Regions from separate parts of the Enterobacter sp. FW301-JW81 genome, predicted to be linked through region 1. Evidence: riboswitches for the same ligand, from Rfam matches in the RefSeq annotation. Region 1 holds a riboswitch; each other region holds the start of a gene.
The links. A riboswitch is a leader RNA that binds a small molecule or an ion and turns the genes downstream of it on or off. The one in region 1 is predicted to bind thiamine pyrophosphate.
Positions count from the first base shown of each region.

Region 2: it holds a riboswitch for thiamine pyrophosphate, as region 1 does, so the genes downstream of both, thiM (hydroxyethylthiazole kinase) here and thiB (thiamine ABC transporter substrate binding subunit) in region 1, are expected to answer to the same signal.
Region 3: it holds a riboswitch for thiamine pyrophosphate, as region 1 does, so the genes downstream of both, thiC (phosphomethylpyrimidine synthase ThiC) here and thiB (thiamine ABC transporter substrate binding subunit) in region 1, are expected to answer to the same signal.

Region 1 is NZ_JBYTBA010000004.1:147,327-157,076, forward strand. It holds gene sgrR (HTH-type transcriptional regulator SgrR) at 1-1,123, shown strand, start outside; TPP riboswitch at 1,160-1,260, shown strand; gene thiB (thiamine ABC transporter substrate binding subunit) at 1,292-2,275, shown strand; gene thiP (thiamine/thiamine pyrophosphate ABC transporter permease ThiP) at 2,251-3,861, shown strand; gene thiQ (thiamine ABC transporter ATP-binding protein ThiQ) at 3,845-4,546, shown strand; gene AC3WOK_RS14150 (DedA family protein) at 4,590-5,357, opposite strand; gene araC (arabinose operon transcriptional regulator AraC) at 5,476-6,321, opposite strand; gene araB (ribulokinase) at 6,659-8,368, shown strand; gene araA (L-arabinose isomerase) at 8,379-9,750, shown strand, end outside.
Region 2 is NZ_JBYTBA010000002.1:441,651-451,400, reverse strand. It holds gene yegS (lipid kinase YegS) at 1-102, shown strand, start outside; gene fbaB (class I fructose-bisphosphate aldolase) at 657-1,709, opposite strand; gene AC3WOK_RS09025 (nucleoside permease) at 1,960-3,237, shown strand; gene AC3WOK_RS09020 (ADP-ribosylglycohydrolase family protein) at 3,234-4,238, shown strand; gene AC3WOK_RS09015 (PfkB family carbohydrate kinase) at 4,235-5,188, shown strand; gene AC3WOK_RS09010 (GntR family transcriptional regulator) at 5,162-5,908, opposite strand; gene thiD (bifunctional hydroxymethylpyrimidine kinase/phosphomethylpyrimidine kinase) at 5,951-6,751, opposite strand; gene thiM (hydroxyethylthiazole kinase) at 6,748-7,518, opposite strand; TPP riboswitch at 7,554-7,650, opposite strand; gene AC3WOK_RS08995 (YadA C-terminal domain-containing protein) at 8,470-9,588, shown strand.
Region 3 is NZ_JBYTBA010000006.1:1,921-11,670, forward strand. It holds gene purH (bifunctional phosphoribosylaminoimidazolecarboxamide formyltransferase/IMP cyclohydrolase) at 1-116, shown strand, start outside; gene purD (phosphoribosylamine--glycine ligase) at 132-1,424, shown strand; gene AC3WOK_RS17935 (DUF1481 domain-containing protein) at 1,473-2,165, opposite strand; gene hupA (nucleoid-associated protein HU-alpha) at 2,177-2,449, opposite strand; gene AC3WOK_RS17945 (YjaG family protein) at 2,636-3,226, opposite strand; gene nfi (deoxyribonuclease V) at 3,268-3,939, opposite strand; gene hemE (uroporphyrinogen decarboxylase) at 3,949-5,013, opposite strand; gene nudC (NAD(+) diphosphatase) at 5,052-5,825, opposite strand; gene AC3WOK_RS17965 (Rsd/AlgQ family anti-sigma factor) at 5,921-6,418, shown strand; TPP riboswitch at 6,473-6,582, shown strand; gene thiC (phosphomethylpyrimidine synthase ThiC) at 6,661-8,556, shown strand; gene thiE (thiamine phosphate synthase) at 8,556-9,197, shown strand; gene AC3WOK_RS17980 (HesA/MoeB/ThiF family protein) at 9,184-9,750, shown strand, end outside.

The sequences.
Region 1 (9,750 bases):
TCACTGGCGATTCTTTTTACGCCCCGGCATCCACTTTCACCATGGACGCGAGCTGGAAATGCGCGACGTCATCGCCTCTCTGGAACGCGTCCGCAAGCTGCCGCTCTACTCGCATATTTCGCGCGTGCACTCCCCAACGGCATGGACGCTGGATATTGAGCTGTCCCAGCAGGACAAGTGGCTTCCCTGGCTGCTGGGCTATGTGCCGTCAATGATTTTGCCCGGCGAGTGGGAGTCGATGAACAATTTTGCCAGCCTGCCGGTTGGCACCGGCCCCTACTCCGTCTCCCGTAATAACAACAGCCAGCTGAAAATCCGCGCGTTCGACGACTATTTTGGCTATCGGGCGCTGATCGACGAAGTGAACGTGTGGGTATTGCCGGATCTGAATGAAGAGCTGAGTGCAGGCCTGACGCTGGAAGGCCCTACCACGGGAGAAAAAGCCGTGGAGAGTCGCCTGGAGGAGGGATGCTACTATCTTCTGTTTGATGGCCGCACCCATCACGGGGCAAACCATGAGGTACGTAAGTGGATCAGCCACGTTTTATCCCCCTCCAATCTCATCTACCATGCGGAAGAGCAGTACCAGACCTACTGGTTCCCGGCGTACGGCCTGCTTCCGCGCTGGCACCACGCCCGCCCGGCGCACTGCGATAAACCCGCAGGGCTGGAGTCCATCACCCTGACCTACTACCGCGAACACGTGGAGCATCGTTTTATCGCCAGGATCATGACCAGACTGCTGGCAGCGCAGGGGGTCAGGCTGGAGATCCGGGAAGTAGACTATGACGAATGGCATCAGGGGGAACTGACCAGCGATATCTGGCTGAACAGCGCCAACTTCACCCTGCCGCTAGATTTTTCATTATTCTCACACCTGTATGAGGTCCCGCTGATCCAGCACTGCATCCACCGCGACTGGCAGCAGGATGCAGCCCTGTGGCGTGCGGGCGAAATGAATCTTGCCGTATGGTGCCAGCAGCTGCTGTCTGAACAGGCGATCGTCCCCTTGATACACCACTGGCTGATGATCCAGGGACAGCGCAGTATGCGCGGTTTGCGGATGAACACCCTGGGCTGGTTTGATTTCAAATCGGCCTGGTTTGCGCCGCCGGAACCATAACGCTTTCGTAATATTCACCAAATCATTACAATAGCGCCGTTCTCAACGGGGTGCTGCATCACAGATGTGCGCTGAGATAATACCCGTCGAACCTGATCCGGATAACGCCGGCGAAGGGATTTGAGGCTGTCGCTCAAAATCCTTTGCCACTCAACTTTGAGGTGCAAAGTGTTAAAAAAAGCTCTTCCCCTGCTGGCGCTGTTTGCGCTGCCTGCTTTTGCTAAGCCCGTTCTGACGGTCTACACCTACGACTCTTTTTCTGCCGACTGGGGCCCTGGCCCGGTCGTCAAAAAAGCCTTTGAAGCTGACTGTAACTGCGAACTGAAGTTCGTGGCGCTGGAAGATGGCGTCTCGCTGCTCAACCGTCTGCGCATGGAAGGTAAAAACAGTAAAGCCGATGTGGTGCTCGGCCTGGACAACAACCTGCTGGACGCCGCCTCGCAAACCAAACTGTTTGCCAAAAGCGGCGTAGCGGCAGAGGCCGTTAACGTGCCTGGCGGCTGGAAAAACGACACCTTTGTGCCGTTCGACTACGGCTACTTTGCTTTTGTTTACGACAAAAACAAGCTGAAAAACCCGCCGAAAAGCCTGAAAGAGCTGGTAGAAAGCGACCAGAAATGGCGCGTCATTTATGAAGATCCACGCACCAGTACGCCGGGCCTGGGCCTGCTGCTGTGGATGCAGAAGGTCTACGGGGATAAAGCGCCCGAAGCGTGGCAGAAGCTGGCCGCCAAAACCGTGACGGTGACCAAAGGGTGGAGTGAAGCCTATGGCCTGTTCCTGAAAGGCGAAAGCGACCTGGTATTGAGCTACACCACCTCTCCGGCCTATCACATTATCGCCGAGAAGAAAGACAACTACGCGGCTGCTGATTTTGCTGAAGGGCATTATCTGCAGGTGGAAGTGGCCGCGCGCACCGTCGCCAGCAAACAGCCGGAACTCGCAGAAAAGTTCCTGAAATTTATGGTTTCGCCCGCGTTCCAGAACGCCATCCCGGCAGGTAACTGGATGTATCCCGTCACGAACGTTGCGCTGCCAGCAGGTTTCGAGCAGCTAACCAAACCAAAAACCTCGCTGGAATTTACGCCGCAGCAGGTCGCCGCGCAGCGTGCAGCATGGGTAAGTGAATGGCAACGCGCCGTCAGCCGCTGATTCCCGGCTGGTTACTGCCCGGGCTGCTCGCCGCCATAGTGATGGTGGCGGTCAGCCTGGGGGCCTTTCTTGCGTTGTGGTTTAACGCGCCAGAGAGTGACCTGCCCGCACTCTGGCACGACAGCTATCTCTGGCACGTCATTCGTTTCTCCTTCTGGCAGGCGTTTCTTTCTGCCCTGCTGTCGGTGATCCCGGCTATTTTTCTTGCACGCGCGCTCTATCGCAGGCGTTTCCCCGGCAGGCAGGCGCTGCTGCGCCTGTGCGCCATGACGCTGATCCTGCCCGTGCTGGTGGCGGTATTTGGCATTCTGAGCGTTTACGGTCGCCAGGGCTGGCTGGCTTCCCTGTGGAGCCTGCTTGGTCTTGAATGGACATTCTCCCCCTACGGGCTAAAGGGCATTCTGCTGGCGCACGTGTTTTTCAATATGCCGATGGCGACGCGCCTCTTTTTGCAGGCGCTGGAGAACATTCCCGGCGAACAGCGTCAGATTGCCGCCCAGCTTGGGATGCGCGGCGCGTCATTCTTCCGCTTTGTCGAATGGCCGTGGCTGCGTCGCCAGCTCCCCCCCGTTGCGGCCTTAATATTCATGCTCTGCTTTGCCAGCTTCGCCACCGTACTTTCACTCGGCGGCGGACCGCAGGCGACGACCATTGAGCTGGCGATTTACCAGGCGCTGAGTTACGACTACGATCCCGGCCGCGCCGCGCTGCTGGCGATGGTGCAGATGGGGTGCTGTCTTGCGCTGGTGCTGCTGAGCCAGCGCCTGAGTAAAGCCATTCCCCCTGGCAGCAATCAAATAACCGGCTGGCGCGATCCGCAGGACAGCCTGCACAGCCGCGTCATCGATTTTATACTGATCGCACTGGCGCTCCTGCTGCTGCTGCCGCCACTGATGGCCGTTATCGTTGACGGTCTTAATCTCAATCTCCTGTCCGTCCTGCAACAGCCTATCCTCTGGCAGGCTACCGGGACCTCGCTTCGTATTGCACTGGCCGCAGGGCTGCTGTGCGTCACGCTGACCATGATGCTGCTGTGGAGCAGCCGCGAACTCCATGCCCGACAGACGCAAAAAGCCGGACACGCGCTGGAGCTGACAGGCATGCTGATTCTCGCCATGCCGGGGATCGTGCTGGCGACGGGCTTCTTCCTGCTGTTCAACAGCACCATAGGCCTGCCGGAAAGCGCCGACGGCATTGTGATTTTCACCAACGCCCTGATGGCCATTCCTTACGCGCTCAAGGTGCTGGAAAACCCGATGCGCGACGTCAACGGCCGCTACGGTTTGCTCTGTCAGTCGCTGGGGATGAAGGGCTGGCAACGGCTGAAGGTGGTCGAACTGCGCGCGCTAAAACGTCCGCTGGCGCAGGCGCTGGCGTTTGCCTGCGTGCTCTCAATGGGTGATTTTGGGGTCGTGGCGCTCTTCGGAAATGACAATTTCCGCACGCTGCCCTACTGGCTGTATCAGCAAATCGGCTCCTACCGCAGCCAGGACGGCGCGGTGACCGCGCTGTTACTGCTGCTGCTGTGCTTTGCTTTATTTACCGTTATCGAAAAACTTCCGGGGCGCGATGTTAAAACTGACTGATGTAATCTGGCTCTACCAGCATCTGCCGATGCGCTTCACGCTCTCCGTGCGCCAGGGAGAGATGATTGCCGTGCTTGGCCCAAGCGGTGCGGGAAAAAGCACGCTGCTCAATTTGGTGGCGGGATTTCTGCAGCCGGCAAGCGGATCGATAGTCATTGAAAACCGGGACCATACCCATACGCCGCCCGCAAAACGCCCGGTCTCCATGCTGTTTCAGGAAAACAACCTGTTTACCCACCTGACGGTGCGGCAGAACATCGCGCTGGGGATGGATCCGGGGCTCAAGCTTAACGATGCCCAGCGTCAGAAGCTGGCGATCATTGCCGCGCAGATGGGAATAGACGGGCTTATTGACAGGCTGCCGGGCGAGCTTTCCGGCGGCCAGCGTCAGCGCGTGGCTCTGGCGCGTTGCCTGGTACGCGAGCAGCCGATCCTGCTGCTGGACGAACCGTTCTCTGCGCTCGACCCCGCTCTGCGCCAGGAGATGCTGGGGCTGGTGCAGGACGTCTGTCAGCGCCAGCAGCTAACGATGCTGATGGTTTCGCACAGTATTGAGGATGCCGCGCGGATTGCACCGAGATCGGTGGTAATTGCCGAAGGGCGAATTGCGTGGGATGGAAAAACAGAAGAGCTTCTGAGTGGTAAAGCGGGGGCATCTTCGCTGTTGGGCATTCCTGCGGCCTGATGCCCTCACCCTGCCCCTCTCCCACAGGGAGAGGGAAAAGTCCTTAACGGCTGACCACTTTTAATAAAATCTCGCCATATACCGGCATCAGCGGGTGGCGAATCAGCGCCACCAGCGCCACCACGGCCACACCCAGCGTCAGCGGGGCCAGCCAGAGCAGGCGAGTACGCGGGAGGTAGCGCGTCAGGCGATCGATATTCGCTTTTCCGCTGCGCCACAGCCGCCAGCACAGCCATGCCGCCAGCCACAGCAGCAGCGCCGTGCCCAGCAGCAGCCACTTAAACTCACCGCTCTGCATACCGTCAGGAATATCGATGGCTGCCCCCGCGAGGATCCCCGGCAGGAAGTAGAACGGCGGCCAGAAAACGCAGCCGATAATATTCGGTACCACAAACTTGGCGACCGGCAGATCCAGCATCCCGGCGACCATAGGAACCAGCGGACGCGTAGGCCCGACAAAGCGGCCGACGAGAATGGTAAACATGCTGTGCTGGTGCAGCGCATGCTCGGTCTTATCCAGCAACGCTTTGTTCTTTTTCATGAACGACCAGCGGTGCAGCGGCTTCTTAAAGCGCCAGCCCAGCCAGAACGAGATCCAGTCGCCCAGCAGGCAGCCGATAATCCCGGCCAGCCACGCCTGCCAGAAATTAACCTCACCGCTGCCAATCAGCGCGCCAAGCCCTGCCATCATCACGGTGCCGGGCAGGATTAACCCCACAAGAGCCAGCGATTCCAGAAACGCCACCAGCGCCACGGCGATGAGCGAATACATAACGGACTGGGTAATAAAGTGTTCCAGCAATGCCTGCATAACTATTCCGGTCAGAAAACGAATCAGCGATTCTGCTTAGCGCCCCGCACCGCGTCAAGGCAACAATTGTCTGAATAGTTTACAAGATGCTCCTGAAGTTCACCTGAATGTTTACCGTTCATTCACATCCCGCGCGGAATTCGCTCGGGCTGGCGCCGGTGCATTTTTTAAATACGCGCGAAAAATAAAGCTGATCTTCAAAGCCCACGTTGCGCCCCACCGTGGCAATCGGCATCCGGGTGGTGCTGAGCAGAAGCTTCGCCTGGCTGATGCGCTGATCCTCACGCCAGCTCAGCACGCTGACGCCAAGCTGCTGGCGAAACAGATGCGACAGCCGCGACGGCGACAGGCAGACGTGCTGGGCGACGCTGGCGATATCAAACTGGCTATCGGCCAGATGGTCGCTGATGTACTGGCAGGCATCGCGCACGCGGTTATCCAGCGGCGGATTCAGCGACGCGTTAATCGCTTCCATCCGTCGCAGAAGCAGTTGTTCAAGCAGGTTAATTGCCAGCAGTTCGGCATAACGACCTCCTGCCTGCCCCGCCTCAATAATCTGGGCAAAAAGCTCGCGAAACTGCGCCAGATGAACCTCATCCGGGCGATAAAAACCGGTGTGTGCGAAAATAGCCGGCCACGAAAGCCACTCCTGCCAGTAGGCGCGCGGACGGAAGTAGACCCACTGGTGATACCACTCTTTGGCGTCAGGGTGACGGCCGTAATGGTGGATCTCACCCGGCGGGAACAGCAGGATATCGCCAGGGCGGCAGATAAACTGCTGGTCACCGTTCTTGATGATCCCTTCCCCTCGCACGGTCAGGTTGAGGATATATCCTTTCATCCCGAGCGGTCGGTCGACGTAAAAATCGAGATATCCCTCAGCCTCGATAGGGGTCAGTCCCGCCACAAGGTGCGCGTTAAACGAGTATCCCGGCAGCAGGGGATCGTTTTGCGTTTCGGCCATAGATTCAGTTCTCCCAAGGGTCCTGAAGGAAACCAATTGTCCATATCATTAAAAGCAGGTCAAAAATGGTCTGCGAAAAGATCCAAAAAGCTTCACGCCTCTTTTACGTCCGCCATGTTTCAGCCTTTCCCCCTGATTTCTCCGCCACAGCAGGCAGATAAGCAGTAACAAAAGTGTCTATAAGTGCGGCAGAAATGTCCACATTGAATATTTGCACGGCGTCACACTTTCCGTTGTAACAGCAATTTAATCCATAAGATTAGCGGATCCTGCCTGACGATTTTCGTCCCCAGTCTCTAATGTTCTTCCATACCTGTTTTTTCGATGGAGCAACACCATGGCAATTGCGATTGGCCTCGATTTTGGCAGCGATTCGGTTCGCGCGCTGGCAGTGGACTGTACGTCCGGCCAGGAGATAGCAACCAGCGTTGAGTGGTACCCGCGCTGGCAAGAGGGGCGCTACTGCGATGCGCCAAACAACCAGTTCCGTCACCACCCGCGTGACTACATTGAGTCGATGGAAGCGGCAATCAAAACCGTCCTCGCTGAACTGACGGACGCCCAGCGGGCGGAGATTGTCGGGATTGGCGTCGACAGCACCGGCTCAACGCCTGCCCCGGTGGATGCTGAAGGCCGCGTGCTGGCGCTGCGCCCTGAGTTTGCCGACAACCCGAACGCCATGTTCGTTTTGTGGAAAGACCATACCGCCGTGGAAGAAGCGGAAGCTATCACCCGCTTATGCCATCAACCGGGCAAAACCGACTACTCGCGCTACATCGGCGGAATTTACTCCAGCGAATGGTTCTGGGCCAAGATCCTGCACGTTACCCGCGCGGACGCATCGGTTGCTCAGGCGGCCGTCTCCTGGATTGAACTGTGTGACTGGGTTCCCGCGCTGCTCTCCGGCACCACGCGTCCGCAGGATATCCGCCGCGGCCGCTGCAGCGCCGGGCATAAATCACTCTGGCACGAAAGCTGGGGAGGTCTGCCACCGGCTGCGTTCTTCGACGAGCTCGACCCGATCATCAACAAAAACCTGAAATACCCCCTATTTACCGACACCTTCACCGCCGATATTCCCGTCGGCACGCTCTGCGAAGAGTGGGCGAAGCGCCTCGGCCTGCCGCAGAACGTGGCGATCTCCGGCGGCGCGTTTGACTGCCATATGGGTGCCGTAGGCGCGGGTGCACAGCCTAATACGCTGGTGAAAGTTATCGGCACGTCTACTTGCGACATTCTGACGGCGGATAAAACCACCGTCGGCGACCGCGCGGTGAAGGGCATCTGCGGCCAGGTTGACGGCAGCGTGGTGCCAGATTTTATCGGCCTCGAAGCCGGACAGTCCGCGTTTGGCGATATCTACGCCTGGTTTGGGCGCGTGCTGGGCTGGCCGCTGGATCGGCTGGCGGCCGCGCATCCTGAACTGAAAACCCAGATTGCAGAGAGCAAAAAACAGCTTCTGCCCCAGCTCACGGAGGCCTGGGCAAAAAATCCGTCCCTCGATCACCTGCCGGTGGTGCTGGACTGGTTCAACGGTCGCCGCACGCCGTTTGCGAACCAGCGCCTGAAAGGGGTCATTACCGATCTTAACCTCGCGACCGACGCACCCGCGCTGTTCGGCGGCCTGATTGCCGCCACCGCCTTCGGTGCCCGCGCGATTATGGAGTGCTTCACCGAGCAGGGCATCGACGTGAATAACGTGATGGCGCTGGGCGGCATCGCCCGTAAAAACCCGGTCATCATGCAGGCCTGCTGCGACGTGCTGAACCGTCCGCTGCAGATTGTGGCCTCCGATCAGTGCTGCGCGCTGGGCGCGGCGATTTTCGCGGCGGTTGCCGCAGGCGTCCATGCGGATATCCCGACCGCGCAGCAGCATATGGCAAGCGCCGTTGAAAATACGCTCCAGCCGCAGGCTCAGCAGGCACAACGCTTTGAACAGCTTTATCAGCGCTACCAGCAATGGGCAAAAAGCGCCGAACTTCACTATCTCCCTGTCGCCGCCCCGTCAAAACACACCGCGGACACGACGGCAACCCTGACCCATTAAGGACACGACGATGACCATTTTTAATAATTATGAAGTGTGGTTTGTGATTGGCAGCCAGCACCTGTACGGACCGGAAGCGCTGCAGCAGGTGACGAAACACGCGGAGCACGTCGTTAATGCGCTGAACGCAGAAGCCAAACTGCCGTGCAAACTGGTGCTGAAACCGCTGGGCACGACGCCGGATGAGATCACCCATATCTGCCGCGACGCCAACTACGACGATAAATGCGCCGGTCTGGTGGTGTGGCTGCACACCTTCTCACCGGCCAAAATGTGGATCAACGGCCTGTCTATCCTCAATAAACCGCTGCTGCAGTTCCATACCCAGTTCAACGCTTCCCTGCCGTGGGACAGCATCGACATGGACTTCATGAACCTGAACCAGACCGCGCACGGCGGCCGCGAATTCGGCTTCATCGGCGCGCGCATGCGTCAACAGCACGCGGTGGTCACCGGCCACTGGCAGGACGGCCAGGCACAGAAGCGTATCGGCTCCTGGATGCGTCAGGCGGTCTCTAAGCAGGATACCCGCCACCTGAAAGTGGTGCGTTTTGGCGACAACATGCGTGAAGTGGCCGTGACCGACGGCGATAAAGTCGCCGCGCAGATCAAGTTCGGCTTCTCCGTAAACACATGGGCCGTGGGCGACCTGGTACAGGTGGTCAATGAAATCAGCGATGGCGACGTGAGCGCGCTGGTGGACGAGTACGAAAGCAGCTACCGCCTCACGCCTGCGGCACAAATCAACGGCGACAAGCGCCAGAACGTGCTGGACGCGGCGCGCATCGAGCTGGGCATGAAGCGTTTCCTGGAACAGGGTGGTTTCCACGCCTTTACCACCACCTTTGAAGACCTCCACGGCCTGAAACAGCTGCCGGGCCTGGCAGTACAACGTCTGATGCAGCAGGGCTACGGCTTTGCCGGCGAAGGCGACTGGAAAACTGCCGCTCTGCTTCGCATCATGAAGGTGATGTCGACCGGTCTGCAGGGCGGCACCTCCTTTATGGAGGACTACACCTACCACTTCGAGAACGGCAACGACCTGGTGCTCGGCTCGCACATGCTGGAAGTGTGCCCTTCTATCGCGGTGGAAGAGAAGCCGATCCTCGACGTGCAGTACCTCGGCATTGGCGGTAAAGCCGATCCGGCTCGTCTGATCTTCAACACCCGCACTGGCCCGGCCATCAACGCCAGCCTGATCGATCTGGGCGATCGTTTCCGCCTGCTGGTGAACTGCGTCGATGCGGTTGAAACGCCACACTCTCTGCCGAAACTGCCGGTCGCCAACGCCCTGTGGAAAGCACAGCCTGACCTGCCTACCGCGTCAGAAGCCTGGATCGTCGCAGGCGGCGCGCACCACACCGTGTTTAGCCACGCGCTGG
Region 2 (9,750 bases), on a different contig from region 1:
AACCTCGATGGTGAACCGCTGAGCGGGACACAGTTCCGCATTGAGGTCTTGCCCGGCGCGCTGCAGTGCCGGCTGCCGCCGGACTGTGCGCTTCTGCGCTGATATTCAGCAAAGTGCGCAATGGTGCCCTCTCACACCAGGCTGAGGGATCCCCGGTAATTTTTTAACCGGAAGCGGTGAATGTTGCTTCAGGAAAATGAATGGTTTACAGCGATGCCCTGGTCCGGCTGTAAATCGCCGAGGCGTTTCCGTAAGGCCGGGGCGAGGCGCAGGGATGCGCCGAGAGGGCGTGGCCTGCAGGGATGCAGGCTCATGCCCGACCCGATAGCCTGAAGGAATAAGCCGAGGACAAAATTGCCGGGAGCAATTTTGGACAGCGCCTGCGCTGGCCCTGAAAGGGTGAGCCCCAAGGATGGGGCGAGCAATCCGCGAAGCGGCGATTTACCGCCGGGAGCCCGGGTCGCCAGGGTGGTGGCGACTGAGCCACCCTGGCACGTTCACCGGTCATGTCGTTACAGAGTAGCAAGGAACATGAAGTGAACGGAATGACCACCAGAGCCGTATGTTCCCCCTCACCCCAGCCCTCTCCCTCAAGGGAGAGGGAGTCGTCCGTGCAGGCATTATTTTGTGGGAAATCCTCAGCCCAAATGGAGGCGTCAGGCAATCGTCACTTTACTATCCAGATAGACGTCCTGAACCGCATTAATCAACTTCACGCCGTCGGCCATCGATTTCTTAAACGCCTTACGGCCAAGGATCAGCCCCATGCCGCCCGCGCGTTTGTTGATAACCGCCGTACGAACCGCGTCTGACAGGTCAGTATCCCCGCCCGCCGCCCCGCCGGAGTTAATCAGCCCGGCGCGGCCCATATAGCAGTTCGCCAGCTGGTAGCGCACGAGGTCGATCGGGTTATCGCTGGTCAGCTTGCTGTAAACGCGGTCATCGGTGTAACCGAAGTTCACCGCTTTGTACCCGCCGTTATTCTCGGCCATTTTCTGCTTCACAATATCCGCGCCGATGGTGGCCGCCAGGTGGTTTGCCTGCCCGGTCAGGTCCGCGGACACGTGGTAATCCACGCCGTCTTTTTTGAACGCATTATTACGCAGGTACGCCCACAGCACGGTCACCATGCCCAGCTCGTGCGCGCGCTCAAACGCCGCAGAGATCTCTTCAATCTGACGGCGAGACTGTTCAGAGCCGAAGTAAATCGTCGCCCCGACGGCCACCGCCCCCATATTGAAAGCCTGCTCGACGCTGGCGTAGAGCGTCTGGTCATATTCGGTGGGGTAGCTGAGGGTTTCATTGTGGTTCAGCTTCACGAGGAACGGAATGCGGTGGGCGTAGCGACGCGAGACGGAGGCCAGCACGCCGTAGGTGGACGCCACGCAGTTACAGCCCGCTTCAATCGCCAGCTCAACGATGTTCTTCGGATCAAAATAGAGTGGATTCGCCGCGAAAGACGCGCCCGCCGAGTGCTCAACGCCCTGGTCTACCGGCAGAATAGAGAGATACCCCGTGCCGCCGAGCCGCCCGGTGTTGTAGAGGGTCTGCATGTTTCGCAGAACCGCAGGCGGACGGTTGTTATCGATCATCACGCGGTCAACGTAGTCGTGACCAGGCAGATACAGCTGGTCGGCTGGAATGGTCATACAACGATGCTGTAAAAGGCTGTCGGCGTCTTTGCCAAGCAACTGCGCAATATCAGTCATGTGATACTCCCGTAAGTCCGACGTCGTGTCGGTGTGTGTTTATCCAGTCCCATTATTTATGGGCAGACTAAGCCTGGTACCGACTTAACAGATTTTCCACCATTTGCATTTTTTTTCAGCACAATCTGCTGGCTCGATTCGTGTACAACAAAACTGTTACATTGATCAAACAATCGCCACAAAGGTATTTAAAAGGTATTATTCAGTGGTATGTTAAAGGCGTACCCTCTCTGACATGCAGGATTAAAAAATGAAAACGAAAGTCCAACTGTCATTCATGATGTTTGTTGAATGGTTTATCTGGGGAGCCTGGTTCGTGCCGCTGTGGCTGTGGCTGAGCAAAAGCGGGTTTACCGCCGGGGAAATCGGCTGGTCCTACGCCTGTACCGCGATTGCCGCAATCCTCTCCCCTATTCTGGTCGGCTCGCTGACGGACCGCTTCTTTGCCGCGCAGAAAGTGCTGGCGGTGCTGATGTTTGCCGGCGCGATTCTGATGTACTTCGCCGCACAGCAAACCCAGTTCAGCACCTTCTTCCCGCTGCTGCTGGTTTACTCCCTGACCTATATGCCCACCATCGCGCTGACCAACAGTATTGCCTTCGCCAACGTGGACGACGTCGAGGCCGATTTCCCGCGCATCCGCGTGATGGGCACGATCGGCTGGATCGCCTCCGGGCTGGCGTGTGGCTTCCTGCCGCAGATGCTGGGCTATAGCGATATTTCCGATACCAATATTCCGCTGCTGATGACGGCCGCCAGCTCCGCCCTGCTCGGCGTATTTGCCCTGTTCCTGCCGAACACGCCGCCGAAAAGTACCGGCAAACTGGATATCAAAGTAATGCTGGGCCTGGATGCGCTGATCCTCCTGCGCGACAAAAACTTCCTGGTGTTCTTCTTCTGCTCGTTCCTGTTCGCCATGCCGCTGGCCTTCTATTACATCTTCGCCAACGGCTATCTCACCGAAGTGGGGATGAAAAATGCCACCGGCTGGATGACGCTCGGCCAGTTCTCTGAAATCTTCTTTATGCTGGCGCTGCCGTTCTTCACCAAACGCTTTGGTATTAAGAAGGTCTTACTGCTGGGCCTGATCACCGCCGCTATCCGCTACGGTTTCTTCGTTTACGGCGGTGCGGAGCAGTACTTCACCTACGCCCTGCTGTTCCTCGGCATTCTGCTGCACGGGGTGAGCTACGACTTCTACTACGTAACCGCGTATATCTACGTGGACAAAAAAGCGCCGGTGCATATGCGCACCGCCGCACAAGGCCTGATTACGCTGTGCTGTCAGGGGTTTGGTAGCCTGCTGGGTTACCGCCTCGGCGGCGTAATGATGGAAAAAATGTTCGCATACAAAGAGCCGGTGAATGGGTTGACCTTCAACTGGGCCGGAATGTGGGCATTCGGCGGGATCATGATTGCCGTGATTGCCGTGCTGTTTATGCTGTTTTTCCGCGAATCGGACAAAGAGATCACTGCAATTGAGGTGGTTGATGGCGATGCTGCGCTGATACAAGGGGAAGTTAAATGAAACAAGAACGTGTTCTCGGTGCCCTTTACGGGCAGGCGTTAGGGGATGCGATGGGCATGCCGTCGGAGCTGTGGCCGAGAAAGCGCGTCAAAGCGCACTTCGGCTGGATAGACCGCTTCTTACCCGGCCCGGCTGAGAATAACGCGGCCTGCTATTTCAGGCAGGCAGAGTTCACCGACGATACCTCAATGGCGCTGTGCCTGGCGGATGCGATTATTGAGTGCGAGGGGGAAATTAACGCGGATGTTATAGGCAAACATATTCTGCGCTGGGCGCTCGATTTCGACGCCTTTAACAAGAACGTGCTCGGCCCGACGTCAAAAATCGCGCTTAACGCGATTCGTGACGGAAAGCCGGTCAGCGAGCTGGAAAACAACGGTGTGACCAACGGGGCGGCGATGCGTGCCTCCCCGCTGGGCTGCCTGCTCCCGGCGACGCGGCTGGAACACTTTGTGGCGCAGGTGGCGCTGGCCTCCAGCCCGACCCATAAATCGGACCTCGCGATTGCCGGCGCGGTGGTGATTGCCTGGGCGGTGTCACGCGCTATCGACGGGGAAAGCTGGCAGAACATCGTCGATGCCCTGCCGGGTATCGCCCGCTACGCGCAGGAAGCGAAAACCACCACCTTCAGCGCGTCGCTGGCGGCACGGATTGAGCTGGCGCTGAAGACCGTGCGGGAAGCCAACGGCATCGACTCCGCCAGCGAGCAGATTTATCAGCTTATTGGCGCGGGAACCAGTACCGTTGAGTCCGTTCCGGCGGCCATCGCGATGGTCGAACTGGCGGGAACCGATCCGAACCGCTGCGCGGTGTTATGCGCCAATCTCGGCGGCGACACCGACACCATTGGCGCAATGGCGACGGCCATCTGCGGGGCGCTCCACGGCGTGCAGGCCATTGATCCGGCCCTCAAAGCCGAGCTCGACGCGGTTAACAAGCTCGATTTCGGCCATTACTGCGAGAAACTCCTGCACTACCGGGAGCAAAAGGAGGGCGTATGAATTCATTTGCCCAACGTCTCGATGCCCTGAACGCCGCGCGCCCGGTGACGGTGCTGGGCGCGGCGGTGATTGACGTCATCGCCGACGCCTACGCCCTGCCCTGGCGCGGGTGTGATATCGAGTTAAAACAGCAGGGGGTGAATATTGGCGGCTGCGCGCTGAACATTGCCATCGCCCTGAAGCGGCTCGGGATCGCCGCGCAAAACGCCCTGCCCGTCGGCCACGGCGTGTGGGCGGATATTATCCGTAACGCGATGGCAAAGCAGGATCTGCACAGCGCGGTGGAGGCCGAAACCGGCGACAACGGCTGGTGCCTGGCGCTGGTGGAGCCAGACGGCGAGCGCACCTTTATGTCGTTTAGCGGCGTGGAGAACCAGTGGCAGCAGCGCTGGCTTGATGCGCTTCACGTTCCGCAAAACAGCCTGGTCTATTTGTCCGGCTACCAGCTGGCCTCGCCGTGCGGCGAGCTGCTGACGGGCTGGCTGGAAGGGTTGCGGGACGTGACGGCGTTTATCGATTTCGGCCCTCGCATCGCGGATATCCCCGACGCGCTGATGGCGCGGATCATGGCCTGCAGGCCGATCGTGTCGCTCAACCGCCAGGAGGCGCAACTTGCCGCTGAACGGCTCGGCGTGGAGGTCGAAACGCTAGGAACACAGTGGCAGCAGCGCTTCGGCGCCGCGCTGATTGTGCGGCATGATAAAGACGGTGCCGCCTGGTATGACGGCGACGCCTCGGGCGTTATTCCGGCATTCCCGGCTACGGTCGTGGACACCATTGGCGCAGGCGATAGCCATGCGGGCGGCACGCTTGCCGGGCTGGCGGCAGGATGGTCGCTGGCGGAAGCGGTGCAGCTCGGCAACGCGGTCGCCGCCTGGGTGGTCAGCCACCGCGGCGGCGATTGCGCCCCCACTCGCGAGGCATTACTCCTCGCACACAAAGACGTATAGATCGCTGCGGCAGTAGCTGATGCTGTACTCAATCGGCCGGTGTTGCTGATCGAGCGCGACCTGCTTGATCACCAGCACCGGTATTTTTTCATCCATCCTGATGTGCGCCTGAAACTCGCTATCCGGCATGCGGGCGCTGACGCGCGAGCGGGTGCGCTGCGGGAAGATATTCTGGCTGCGGAAGTAATCGTAGAGCGAGATACCGATCGCATCCGGATCGGGAATTAACCCGACCGGCACCCAGGACTCCTCAATAGAGACCGCGTCCTCGTCAACGTAGCGAATACGCTTGAGCAGGAACACCTCGCTCTCCGGGGGAATTGAAAGGTGATTCGCCACCTCTTCCGGACACTTCACCACCCGCTTGTTGACCCACAGCGTATTCGGCTTCTGGCCGCGCAGCACCACCTGCTGGGAAAAACCGCGCGCCTCTTTGAGCGAGTATTCAAAGATGTTGTTAATTTGCGTTCCATAGCCGCGGGCGCGGGTCACCACGCCCTCTTCCTCAAGCGCCTGCATCGCTTTACGCACGGTGATGCGCGACACGCCGGTTAACTGACTCAGATCGCGCTCGCCGGGCAAAATATTCCCGTGCGCCAGCACCCCGCTGCGCACCGCGTTTTTTACCGTTTCGGCAAACTTCAGGTACAGCGGCGTGTTGTCGGGCGCGGCGATCCGTTCATTCAGTTGAGCGATTAACCGGGTATGCGCTTGTTCCATCTCTGTTTTTCTCAGGCGTGGTGTGTCCTGCCAGTATAAGGCCTACCACCATGCATGAAAATGGTGAACCGGCCCAATACCGTGACCGACCTCCAGACTATCCGCTTTTGCCAGCGCCGCCGAGAGCCAGGCTTTCGCTTCCTGCACCGTATCGGCCCAGCTTTCATGCCGTGGGCGCAGCGCCGCCAGCGCGGCAGAGAGCGTGCACCCGGTGCCGTGGGTATTTTTGGTCTGCACGCGAGGCGCGGTGAAGCGCAGCTCGCCATCGGGGGTGAAGAGCCAGTCCGGGCTTTCCGCGTCATCCAGATGCCCGCCCTTCATCAGCACCGCCCCGCAGCCCATTGCCAGCAGCGCATTCCCCTGCTCTTTCATCTCGCGTTCAGTTTGCGCGTGCGGCGCACCTAACAGCGCGGCGGCTTCGGGCAGATTTGGCGTAATAAGCGCCACCTGCGGCAGCAGCTTTTTGCGTAGCGTCTCAACGGCGGAAGCGGAGAGCAGCGGGTCACCGCTTTTTGCTAGCATGACGGTATCCAGCACCACGTTTTGCACCTGATAGCGTTGAAGCCGTTCCGCCACCGCTTCAACAATATCCGTCTCGGCCAGCATGCCGATTTTGGTGGTATCGATGCGCACGTCGCTGAACACCGAATCCAGCTGCGCGGCGACAAAATCAGGCTCGATACGGTAGACCGACTGCACGCCTCGCGTGTTTTGCGCCACCAGCGCGGTAATGACCGAGCAGCCGTACGCGCCGAGCGCGGAGAACGTTTTCAGGTCGGCCTGAATGCCGGCGCCGCCGCTGGGATCGGTGCCGGCGATGGTCAGTGCGTTAATTCGCTTCATGCCTGCTCCTCCAGCGTGTAGAGCGCATCCAGGAACGCGCTGGCAAAACTGCCCGGGCCACCAGACTGCGCAACGGCGACCGTTCCGGCCCGCTTCATCCATCCGCAGGCGGCGGTAACGTTATCCAGCCGATCGCCCGGCAGCGAGCAGCTCGCCGCCACAACGGCAGAGAGCGCGCACCCGGTACCCACCACGCGCGTCATCAGCGGGTCACCGCCCGTGACCGTGCGGGTTCGCTGTCCGTCCGTGATGTAATCCACCTCACCGGTGACAACCACAATGGCATTAATCTGGCGGGCCAGCGCCTCGGCAGCAGGCACCGCGCTGGCGGCGGTGTCGGTGGTATCAACGCCGCGCCCGCCCGCGCTCATGCCGGCAAGGGCCAGAATTTCGGAGGCATTGCCGCGAATGGCCGCCGGCTTCAGGGCGAGAATTTGATGGCAAAAACGGGTGCGGAACGCCAGGGCGCCCACGGCAACCGGGTCCAGCGTCCAGGGTTTTCCTGCCGCCACCGCGCCCTCAATCGCCCGGCGCATCGACTGGGCGCGCGGCGACGTCAGCGTGCCAACGTTAATCAGCAGCGCATCGGCAATCCCGGCAAACTGTTCGGCCTCTTCGGCCTCAATCACCATCGCGGGGGATGCGCCAAGCGCCAGCAAAACGTTGGCCGTAAAGGTCTGCACGACATCGTTGGTCATACAATGGGTAAGCGGAGAACGGGTTCGGAAGTGGTGTAAAACGTGTAAATCGAGCAGGTCAGGCTGCATGGTTTCGCTCCTGCCTTGCGTGAAGAAGCGATGACCGGGAAGGCATCTGACTTCCCTACGCTGGCATTATCCAGATCAGGTAATACGGGTATTTCTCAGCCTTCACGTGGAAGGGCACCCCGAGTCAAAATACTTTTAAAACAATCGTTTACACATTATCTATATGTGAACGTTTAGTGTAACCGGGGCCGCTGGTAGGGTGCAAGATTTTTCGATTTATCACAGCAGTGATCACATTGAGGATATCTTAATCACGTAAAGACTCACAGGAAGTTGCTCACCCACTTGTACGCTGCTTAGCGTGCACAGAGCGGATGATTCACTTATAAGATTTCACCGTTAGCCTATATACCTTTCCCGGTTCCTCTTTATCATCTTAAGTTAATGTTTACATTTATATTTACGATATTTAATTATCATTGCCTGTAACATCTTTATTACTCAGCCATAGCAATTCAAGCGAGATACATTTTTACTAAATTTTCAATATAAATATTTTTTACAAGCAACAACCGAAAGACTGCCAGGCTCAATATGACCTTCACTCAAAACATAAGAAGAATTCGATAAAAAAGAATTTAGAAAAATCCATAAATTTACATTAACTGTTTTAGAGATTTAGCATCATTTCCCGCTAAAACACTTAAGAATACTTTATATAATGGTGTTTTATGTTTTTTTTCACACCTCATTCTCATAAAAAGCTATACACCTGTATTTATTGAGAAAATATCATTTCCTTCCCAACTAGCCAAATGAGCCACCGGTGCCACCCTTGATTTAGATCAACAATTAAAACTACACATTCATAGATAGTTACTACACGTTACGAAATAAGTTATTAAACCAAAATATCGAGATTATCGAGATATAACAATAAGTTATACCCTTGCGCCAGGATAGCGCATTTACTTTAATTTTTTTGCTTACATTGATGATGAGAGTTTATAAATGAAGTCTTTAAATAAATCAGTTATTGCTGTTTTTGTAATGGGTAATGTGTTTGCTAGTATGGCTAATGCTGCTGATGTAAACGTAAACCTTAACGATAACGTTAACAACCCGGGTACTTTCATTCAGATTCAGGGGACTGACAACACCGCATATAACCTTGATAACATCAAGGCTAGCAACGTTCAGCAAGACGGGCAAATCTACAACCTGCAAGGCGATATTGCTAAAGCAAATATTGCCATTAATAACGCACAAGATACAGCTAACACGGCTGTGAATAAAGCTGATGCAGCTCAAGCTGGGGTTGATGCCAATACACAATTTATTACGACTCTGAATCAGAAAATTGACGACAACAAAGCAGGTCAAAGTATCACCGACAGTAAGCAAGATATATTAATCAATGAAACCGGAAATAAAGCAAACACGGCTTTACAAGGTGTTGTTAAGAATGGCACTGATATTATCGACTTGCAAAATCAAAGCAAGTTGCAAGGTTCTGTATTAGCTAATCATGACCAACGTATTACCTCTTTAGAAAATGCGCCCAAGCCTACTAACGGCGTGGATGGTAAAGATGGCGCTAAGGGTGACACCGGTGCAACGGGTGCTACAGGTAAAGATGGTCTTGATGGTAAGAACGGTAGAGACGGGATTAACGGTAAAGATGGTAACAATGGTAAAGACGGTGTAACCACCACCATTAACAAAGTGGACATGGTGACACAAATTAAAGTAGCAGCTAATGCTGCTGCCATCGCATCCACTTCGACCCAGACTGCTAGCGTTGCTCAAGATCTGCAAGACGCTAAAAAAGTGTTTAGCCAGCAACAAGCTAACACTAACGCACAATTCAAATCATTACGTGATGAAGTGGACGGTAACAAGAAAGAAGCCCGCTCTGGTGCTGCAAGCGCAATTGCGATTGCCTCTATGCCACAAGTTGAAGCAGGCCAAAAAGTTATGTTCTCTGCTGGCGCTGGTAGTTTTAAAGACGAGCAAGCCGTAAGTGTTGGCGCCTCTTTTCATGCTGGAGCGGCTACGGTGAAAGCGGGTGTATCATCAAGCACTAATAACGATTTCGCGCTTGGGGCTGGCGTAGGTTTCGGATTCTAAGTAAAGCTCTTAATTCCAGTCACTTTACTGGGGGCTCTGATTAAGCGTTTTAATACGGAAAATCCCGCATTAAAATAAATAGCCAGTTAACCGACGTTAAGCAAAAAACTCGGCCATGATTGTTTAGTTAACTAACTATATATGATAGTACCAATGATAGCG
Region 3 (9,750 bases), on a different contig from region 1:
GCATCACCTGCGTGATCCAGCCTGGCGGCTCAATCCGCGACGACGAAGTGATTGCCGCCGCCGACGAGCACGGGATTGCGATGATCTTCACCGACATGCGTCACTTCCGCCATTAATTCCCGGAGCAGAAAATGAAAGTATTAGTGATTGGTAACGGCGGACGCGAACACGCTCTGGCGTGGAAAGCGGCTCAGTCTCCGCTGGTAAAAACGGTCTTCGTGGCACCGGGCAACGCCGGTACCGCACTGGAACCCGCGCTGCAGAACGTGGCCATCGGCGTGACCGACATTCCGGCGCTGTTGAGCTTTGCCCAAAGCGAGAAAATCGACCTGACCATCGTCGGCCCGGAAGCACCGCTGGTGATTGGCGTGGTTGATGCGTTCCGCGCGGCGGGCCTGAAAATCTTCGGCCCAACGGAAGGCGCTGCGCAGCTGGAAGGCTCCAAAGCTTTCACCAAAGATTTCCTCGCACGTCACAATATCCCGACGGCGGAATACCAGAACTTCACAGAGGTGGAACCCGCTCTGGCTTACCTGCGTGAAAAAGGTGCACCGATTGTCATTAAGGCCGACGGCCTGGCTGCCGGTAAAGGCGTGATCGTGGCGATGACGCTCGAAGAAGCTGAAGCCGCGGTTCAGGATATGCTGGCGGGTAACGCCTTCGGCGATGCGGGCCACCGCATCGTGATCGAAGAGTTCCTCGACGGCGAAGAGGCGAGCTTTATCGTGATGGTCGACGGCGAGCACGTTCTGCCGATGGCCACCAGCCAGGACCATAAGCGCGTGGGCAATGGTGATTCAGGCCCGAATACCGGCGGGATGGGCGCTTACTCCCCTGCTCCGGTCGTGACTGACGAAGTCCACCAGCGCACGATGGATCGCATTATCTGGCCAACCGTGAAAGGCATGGCGGCAGAAGGCAACACCTATACCGGTTTCCTCTATGCGGGTCTGATGATCGACAAGCAGGGCAATCCTAAGGTTATCGAATTCAACTGCCGCTTTGGCGATCCGGAAACTCAGCCCATCATGCTGCGCATGAAATCCGATCTGGTCGATCTGTGTCTGGCGGCCTGCGAAGGCAAGCTGAACGAGAAAACGTCGGAATGGGATGAGCGTGCGTCTCTGGGCGTGGTGATTGCTGCGGGTGGTTACCCTGGCAACTACAACACCGGTGATGAGATCCACGGCTTACCGCTGGAAGAAGTTGAAGGCGCGAAGGTATTCCATGCCGGAACGAAGCTGGCTGATGATGACCGCGTGCTGACCAACGGCGGACGCGTGCTGTGTGCGACCGCGCTGGGCCATACCGTTGCAGAAGCGCAGAAGCGTGCCTACACGCTGATGGCGGATATCCACTGGAACGGTAGCTTTAGCCGTCAGGATATCGGCTATCGCGCGATTGCGCGTGAGCAGGGCGAGTAATTTCACACCCTCACCCTAACCCTCTCCCACAGGGAGAGGGGATTTACGTCAGAAACTCTTCTCTGTCGGCTGCCAGTTACAGAAGTCTTCGTTCGCCACCAGCAGCAGCTGAGAGCCTTCCGGCGCCTCAAGCCACGCCACACTCACTTCCATTGATGAATGACGCTGACGACGTTGAATATGTTCGGTCGCCCAGGATTCGAGTTCAGGCTTAACCGTCTGCCCTTCACAGGTTGTCACCGTCCCATCGGCATGCCAGCGCCCCTGGCGCAGCACAACGCGCCCCAGACGAAGCGCATCGCTGGTCTGGCGGATTTGTTCAGCACGATAGCGGTAGAGGGCGATTTGATCGCTGGAAAGTTGCTGTTTTTGACCGCTGACTTCACGCTGCATAAAGCTCAGCTCGCCGTGGTCGTCAAAACGCACTTTCACGTGTTCGGGGGTCTTGCTGTAGACGTTCAGTTCAATCAGCGTCAGGTCATCGCCCTGCCAGCGATATTCCGCGGTCGACGTATTCCCGTTATGCCACGGGCTGAAGGCTGAAAGCAGATGAACTTCATCACCGGAATCTTTGCGCCAGATCCTGACCGCGCCCTGGTTGTCCGCGTAACCGCTGGCGGTAAACGGCGGCAGAGAGGTATCGTGGCTACAGGCTGACAGCAACAGCATGCCTGCCAGCGCGAGCGTTCCACGCCAGAAAGACAAAAGGGGCGTTGCCGCCCCTTCGCTAAAACTGTTCACTGCCACGCGTCTTACTTAACAGCGTCTTTCAGTGCTTTACCAGAAACAAATGCCGGCACGTTAGCTGCGGCGATTTTGATTTCTTTACCGGTCTGCGGGTTGCGGCCAGTGCGCTCAGCGCGGTGGTTCACTTTGAAGGTACCGAAACCAACCAGTTGTACAGCATCACCTTCTTTCAGAGACTCAGTAATAGCAGCCAGGGTAGATTCCAGAGCAGCTTTAGCCTGCACTTTAGACAGATCAGCCTTGTCCGCAATTACATCAATCAGTTGAGTCTTGTTCATAAGTTATCCTTTCAATGTGTTTATCGCTTGCTAAGCATCGAGTGCGACGAAAATGCCAAAAAAGCACTCTCCTGCATACACGCACCGATAGCCACTTTTTTTCGCCCCCCAAATGTAGACCAGACAAGGGTCGAAAGGGAAGAGTCGAGGAGCGACAAAACGGGCGTTATCTCAAGATTTATTGTCTCATTGGTTAAAAATTATACCAATATTGCTCTCGCCGGCCTCACGTAAGTCCGCGCGCAGCCCTTTTATCAGCTCAATATCGCGTTCTTCACACTCTGCCAGCAGGCGGAAAATTTCCCACTGAATATCCCATTCTTGCTCAACGGCCGGGTTTGCACGAAGCTCTTCGTCGGTCATTTCGCGTCCTTCCTGGGTCATTTCCAGCATCGCCACGGTAGTGATAGATGCCTTACTGACTTCGATAGCATGCTCCAGCGTTTCGCCGCTCAGACGGGAGTGAAGCAGCTCGCTTAACGCTACGCAGGCATCAATCGCCGGGTAGACGCCATAGAGGTCAAAATCATCCGCAGCCGGAATCGCCTCTTCCAGCTTTTCCAGCTGAGAGTCGAAATTCACCTTCGCGTCTTTCACCGTCAGCGTTTCCCAGATCAGGTCCAGAATTCGGCGATAAAGATGCCCATCGCCAAAGCCCGTTTCCTTGCAGAACGCGGCATAGTTGGGATACATGCGCTCGCACAGGCAAGCCATAAAGGTGACGTGCTGCCAGCTTTCCAGCTTTTCAAGGCGCAGGTGAATCGGGTTTTGTAGCATGATGATCTCTCGAATCGAAAATTAGGCGCAGTTTACCTGAATCATCGCTGAATTTCCTGCCAACGAACAAAAGCCGGACGCGATGAAGCCACGGCGTCTGCCCAGCGCGTCGGCTCCGGCAAGCGGTAGCCCCTCATACAACGCTGCACCCACGCCAGGGCGCTGTCCATGCTTACCCGATGCCCGGTAGCGATAAACAGCGGGTTACAGCGGACTTTGCTGCGCCAGACCCACGCCAGCTGCTCGCCTTTATGGATGAGCGGCGCCAGCGCGCCCGGCTCCGCGGAAAGGGGTTCAAACGCGCCACACAGGCGTTTCTTGGCGACGCCAATGGTCGGCACATCCACCAGCAGCCCAAAGTGGCTGGCAACGCCTAAACGGCGCGGGTGTGAGATACCGTGTCCATCGACAAACAGCAGGTCAGGTTTTTGCGAGAGCTGCTCCCACGCTGCCAGCAGCGCGGGGTATTCGCGGAAGGAGAGAAAGCCGGGGATATAGGGCATGGTGGTGGCGATACGCGCCACCTTGTATTCCACAAGCTCAAGCGAAGGGTATTTCAGGACCACCATCGCCGCTCGCGTTACTTCGCCCCCCTGCTCGAATCCGACGTCTGCTCCGCCAATGTACTGCGGAGGATCCTTATCCAGACGATCCTCGCGGATCACCGATGAAGCCAGTTCGATTTGCTGAGCGCGTAGCGACGCGAGATCCATAACCACTCCTTACTTGTGATACTGGGCAGAAAGCCGATGCACCGCCTCCACAAAGACGCCAGCGTGTTCTGGCGGCACATCCTGATGAATGCCGTGGCCGAGGTTAAAGACGTGGCCTTCACCCTGGCCGAAACCAGACAGTATAGTCGACACTTCCTCTTCAATGCGGGCAGGCTGAGCATAGAGCATGGAGGGATCCATGTTTCCCTGCAGCGCCACTTTGTCACCCACGCGGCGGCGGGCATCAGCGATATCGGTGGTCCAGTCGAGACCCAGCGCGTCGCAGCCGGTTGCCGCCATGGCTTCCAGCCACTGACCGCCACCTTTGGTAAACAGCGTTACCGGCACGCGGCGACCTTCGTTCTCGCGTAGCAGGCCGTCGACAATTTTATGCATGTAGTACAGGGAGAACTGCTGATAATCGCGCCCGGTCAGCACGCCACCCCAGGTATCGAAAATCATGACCGACTGTGCACCCGCTTTAATCTGCGCGTTGAGGTAGAGCGTGACGCTCTTCGCCAGCTTGTCGAGAAGCGCATGCAGGGCCAGGGGCTCGGCGTACATCATCTTTTTAACCATGGTGAAGGCTTTGCTGCTGCCGCCTTCCACCATATAGGTCGCCAGCGTCCACGGGCTGCCGGAGAAACCAATCAGCGGCACTTCGCCTTTCAGCTCGCGGCGAATGGTGCGCACGGCGTTCATCACGTAGCCCAGTTCACCTTCCGGATCGGGAATCGGCAACTTATCTACATCTGCTTTGCTTTTGATTGGGGAGGTGAAGCGCGGGCCTTCACCGGTTTCGAAATAGAGACCGAGGCCCATGGCATCCGGAATGGTCAGAATGTCCGAAAAGAGAATGGCGGCATCCAGCGGGAAGCGGCGCAGCGGCTGGAGCGTGACTTCGCAGGCCAGCTCGGCGTTTTTGCACAGCGACATAAAATCACCCGCCTGTGCGCGCGTGGCTTTGTACTCTGGCAAATAGCGTCCCGCCTGGCGCATCATCCACACCGGGGTGACATCAACGGGCTGGCGCAGCAGCGCACGCAGATAACGATCGTTCTTCAGTTCGGTCATTTTTGCAGTTCCTTAAGCGTCATGGCCTCAGTGTAACACTACTCATACTCGGCCCGACACATCGCCACGGTATCTTCTATCAGCCGACGCGCTACGGTGCCCGGTGGGGGTAACAGCGGCAAATCGTCATAGCGATACCAGTTCGCATCCAGCAGTTCTTTCTGGTCGATAACAATCTCCCCGCTGTCGTAGTCGGCCATAAAGGCCGTCATCAGCGACTGCGGGAACGGCCACGGCTGAGAGGTGACGTAGCGCAGGTTTTTGACCTTAATCCCGCTCTCCTCCATCACTTCTCGCGCCACCGCCTGTTCCAGCGTTTCGCCCACCTCGACGAAGCCGGCCAGCACGGTGTGAATGCCGTTGCGATGACGGGTGTGCTGCGCCAGCAGGATGGAATCCTCCCGGCGGATAGCGACGATAATGCACGGTGCAATCTGAGGATAGTAGCGCTCGCGGCAGTGGCTGCAGAGCATCGCCCACTCGGTTTTGCTCCGGTGCATGGTATGACCGCAGTAGCCGCAGTATTTATGCGAGCGGTAAAACTCCGCCAGCTGCACGCCGCGCCCCGCCAGCTGGAACAGACCCACGTCCAGATCCAGTACCTGACGAACCGATCCCATATCCTGACGGCGAGGCTGTTGGATCAACCACACAGCTTCCCCCTGCCATTCGCCGATCTTCAGCGCAGGCTGCCCCACTAGATCGAACACCTCTGCTGCGCCATAAGGGATCTCTCCGCCAGGAAGCCATAATTTTTGTTCGTGACTGACGATCCACCAACCCAGATCTGATTTTTCAATAATACGATCCATATCTATTGCACTACCTTCGCTTCACTGACATGTTGTTAGCATTGTGGTTACATTTTGGATAAGCAGATTCAATCCTAAACCTTGCGGAGTCGACCATGTTAAACCAGCTGGAAAGCCTGACTGAGCGCGTTAGAGGAAGTAACAAACTGGTGGATCGCTGGCTACACGTGCGCAAGCATCTACTCGTGGCTTATTACAATCTGGTCGGTATTAAGCCTGGCAAAGAATCGTTTATGCGACTGAATGAAAAATCGCTGGATGATTTTTGTCAGGGCCTGGTCGACTATCTGTCCGACGGCCATTTCAATATTTATGAACGCATTATCCGCGAAATGGAAGGGACAACGCCGTATTTAGCGGCCAGCAAACTCTATCCGCTGCTGGAAGCCAACACCCAGCAGATTATGGACTACTACGATTCCACGCTTGAGAACGCCATCGATCACGACAACTATCTTGAGTTCCAGCGGGCGCTTTCCGACCTTGGCGAAGCGCTGGAAGAGCGATTCACGCTGGAAGATAAGTTGATCGCCCTCGCTCTGGATAACGGCCTGGATGTCAGCCACGAAGATAACATCGCGCGCCCTGCTTGAGTTATTAATCGTTAACGAGTAATTTACAACCATTCGCCCCTCTCACGAGGGGGATTTTTCTTGTCGGAGTGCCCAGTGTGAAAGCACGGGCTGAGACCGTTAATTCGGGATCCGCGGAACCTGATCAGGCTAATACCTGCGAAGGGAACAAGAGTCACACTGCTGTTGTATCGCCCCCGGGCGATCCTCTCTTGCTTCATCCGTCGTCTGACAAGCCATGTCCTTCACTTTTGGAATGAGCTATGTCTACTGCAAAACTGACCCGCCGCGAACAGCGCGCACAGGCCCAACGCTTCATTGATACCCTGGAAGGCACCGCTTTCCCGAGCTCTAAACGCATCTACATTTCCGGCTCGCAGGCCGATATCCGCGTCCCGATGCGTGAAATCCAGCTTAGCCCGACGCTTATCGGCGGCAGCAAAGATAACCCGCAGTTTGAAGACAACGAAGCCGTACCGGTGTATGACACCTCCGGCCCGTACGGCGATCCCTCTGTGACTATCAACGTTCAGCAGGGTCTGGCGAAGCTGCGCCAGCCGTGGATTGACGCGCGTAACGACTGTGAAGAACTGAGCGTACGTAGCTCTGCGTATACCAAAGAACGCCTGGCCGACGATGGTCTGGACGAGCTGCGCTTCGCCGGGCTGCTGACGCCGAAACGCGCCAGAGCGGGCAAACGCGTGACCCAGCTGCACTATGCGCGTCAGGGGATCGTCACGCCGGAGATGGAGTTCATCGCCATCCGCGAAAATATGGGCCGTGAGCGCATCCGCAGTGAAATACTGCGCCACCAGCATCCGGGCGAGGGCTATGGCGCTCGCCTGCCGGAGAACATCACGCCGGAGTATGTGCGTGAAGAAGTGGCCGCCGGCCGCGCGATTATCCCCGCCAACATCAACCACCCGGAATCCGAGCCGATGATTATCGGCCGCAACTTCCTGGTGAAGGTCAACGCTAACATCGGCAACTCGGCCGTGACCTCCTCCATCGAAGAAGAGGTGGAAAAGCTGGTCTGGTCAACGCGCTGGGGCGCGGACACGGTGATGGACCTCTCCACTGGCCGCTATATTCACGAAACCCGCGAGTGGATCCTGCGTAACAGCCCGGTACCGATTGGCACCGTCCCGATTTATCAGGCGCTGGAAAAGGTCAACGGTATTGCCGAAGACCTCACCTGGGAAGCCTTCCGCGACACGCTGCTGGAGCAGGCTGAACAGGGCGTAGACTACTTCACCATTCACGCGGGCGTGCTGCTGCGCTACGTGCCGATGACGGCGAAGCGTCTGACCGGTATTGTCTCGCGCGGCGGCTCCATCATGGCGAAGTGGTGCCTCTCCCATCACCAGGAAAACTTCCTCTACGAACATTTCCGCGAGATTTGCGAAATCTGTGCCGCGTACGATGTCTCTCTGTCGCTGGGCGATGGTCTGCGTCCGGGCTCCATTCGCGATGCCAACGATGAGGCGCAGTTTGCCGAGCTGCACACGCTGGGTGAGCTGACCAAAATCGCCTGGGAGTATGACGTGCAGGTGATGATTGAAGGCCCGGGACACGTGCCGATGCAGATGATCCGCCGCAACATGACGGAAGAGCTGGAGCACTGCCACGAAGCGCCGTTCTATACCCTGGGGCCGCTGACCACCGATATTGCGCCAGGCTATGACCACTTCACGTCCGGGATTGGTGCGGCGATGATCGGCTGGTTCGGCTGTGCCATGCTCTGCTACGTGACGCCGAAAGAGCACCTCGGCCTGCCAAACAAAGAGGATGTAAAGCAGGGGCTGATTACCTACAAAATTGCCGCCCATGCCGCCGATCTGGCGAAAGGCCATCCGGGCGCGCAAATCCGCGATAACGCCATGTCGAAGGCGCGTTTTGAATTCCGCTGGGAAGACCAGTTCAACCTGGCGCTGGACCCGTTCACCGCCCGCGCCTATCACGATGAGACCCTGCCGCAGGAATCGGGCAAAGTCGCACACTTCTGCTCCATGTGCGGGCCAAAATTCTGCTCGATGAAAATCAGCCAGGAGGTGCGCGACTACGCCGCCGCGCAAACCATTGAAGTGGGGATGGCGGACATGTCTGAAACCTTCCGCGCCAAAGGCGGCGAAATCTACCTCAAAAAAGAGGAGGCGTAATGTACCAGCCCGATTTCCCGCCCGTTCCCTACCGTTTAGGACTCTATCCGGTGGTGGACAGCGTAGCGTGGATCGAACGCCTGCTGGAGGCTGGCGTTCGCACAATCCAGCTGCGCATCAAGGATAAACGCGACGACGAGGTGGAAACTGATGTCATCGCCGCCATTACGCTGGGGCGTCGGTATAACGCCCGTCTGTTTATCAACGACTACTGGCGACTGGCCGTTAAGCACCAGGCCTACGGCGTGCATTTGGGTCAGGAGGACCTGGAAACAACCGATCTGAATGCCATCCGCGCCGCCGGCCTGCGCCTGGGCGTGTCCACACACGACGACATGGAGATCGACGTGGCGCTGGCTGCCCATCCCTCTTACATCGCGCTGGGCCACGTTTTCCCGACGCAGACCAAGCAGATGCCCTCCGCACCGCAGGGACTGACGCAGCTGGCGAGTCACGTCAAACGCCTTGCCGATTATCCCACCGTTGCCATCGGTGGCATCAGCCTGGAACGGGCTCCGGCCGTGCTGGAGACGGGCGTCGGCAGCATCGCCGTCGTCAGCGCCATCACCCAGGCCGCAGACTGGCAGTCTGCCACCCAACAGCTGTTACAGCTGGCAGGAGCTGGCGATGAACGATCGTGATTTCATGCGCTACAGCCGCCAGATCCTGCTGGAGGATATCGCCATCGACGGGCAGCAAAAACTGCTCGCCAGCCGGGTGCTGATTGTCGGTCTGGGCGGATTAGGCGCACCTGCGGCGCTGTATCTGGCAGGTGCCGGTATCGGCACGCTGGTGCTGGCCGATGATGACGACGTTCATCTCAGCAACCTGCAGCGACAAATCCTCTTTACCACCGGCGATATCAACCAGCCCAAAGCGCACATCACCCGGCAGCGGCTACACCAGCTTAATCCGGACATCAAGCTGATTGCGCGACAGGAACGTCTCAGCGGCGAGAGCCTGCATCGTGAAGTCGCGCTTGCCGACGTGGTGCTGGACTGCACCGACAACATGGCGACGCGCCAGGCGATTAACGCCGCCTGCGTGGCAACTAATACCCCGCTGATTACCGCCAGCGCGGTGGGGTTCGGCGGGCAGATGATGGTCCTGACCCCGCCGTGGGCGCAGGGCTGCTATCGCTGCCTGTGGCCGGATGATGCCGAGCCGACGCGCAACTGCCGCACGGCGGGCATT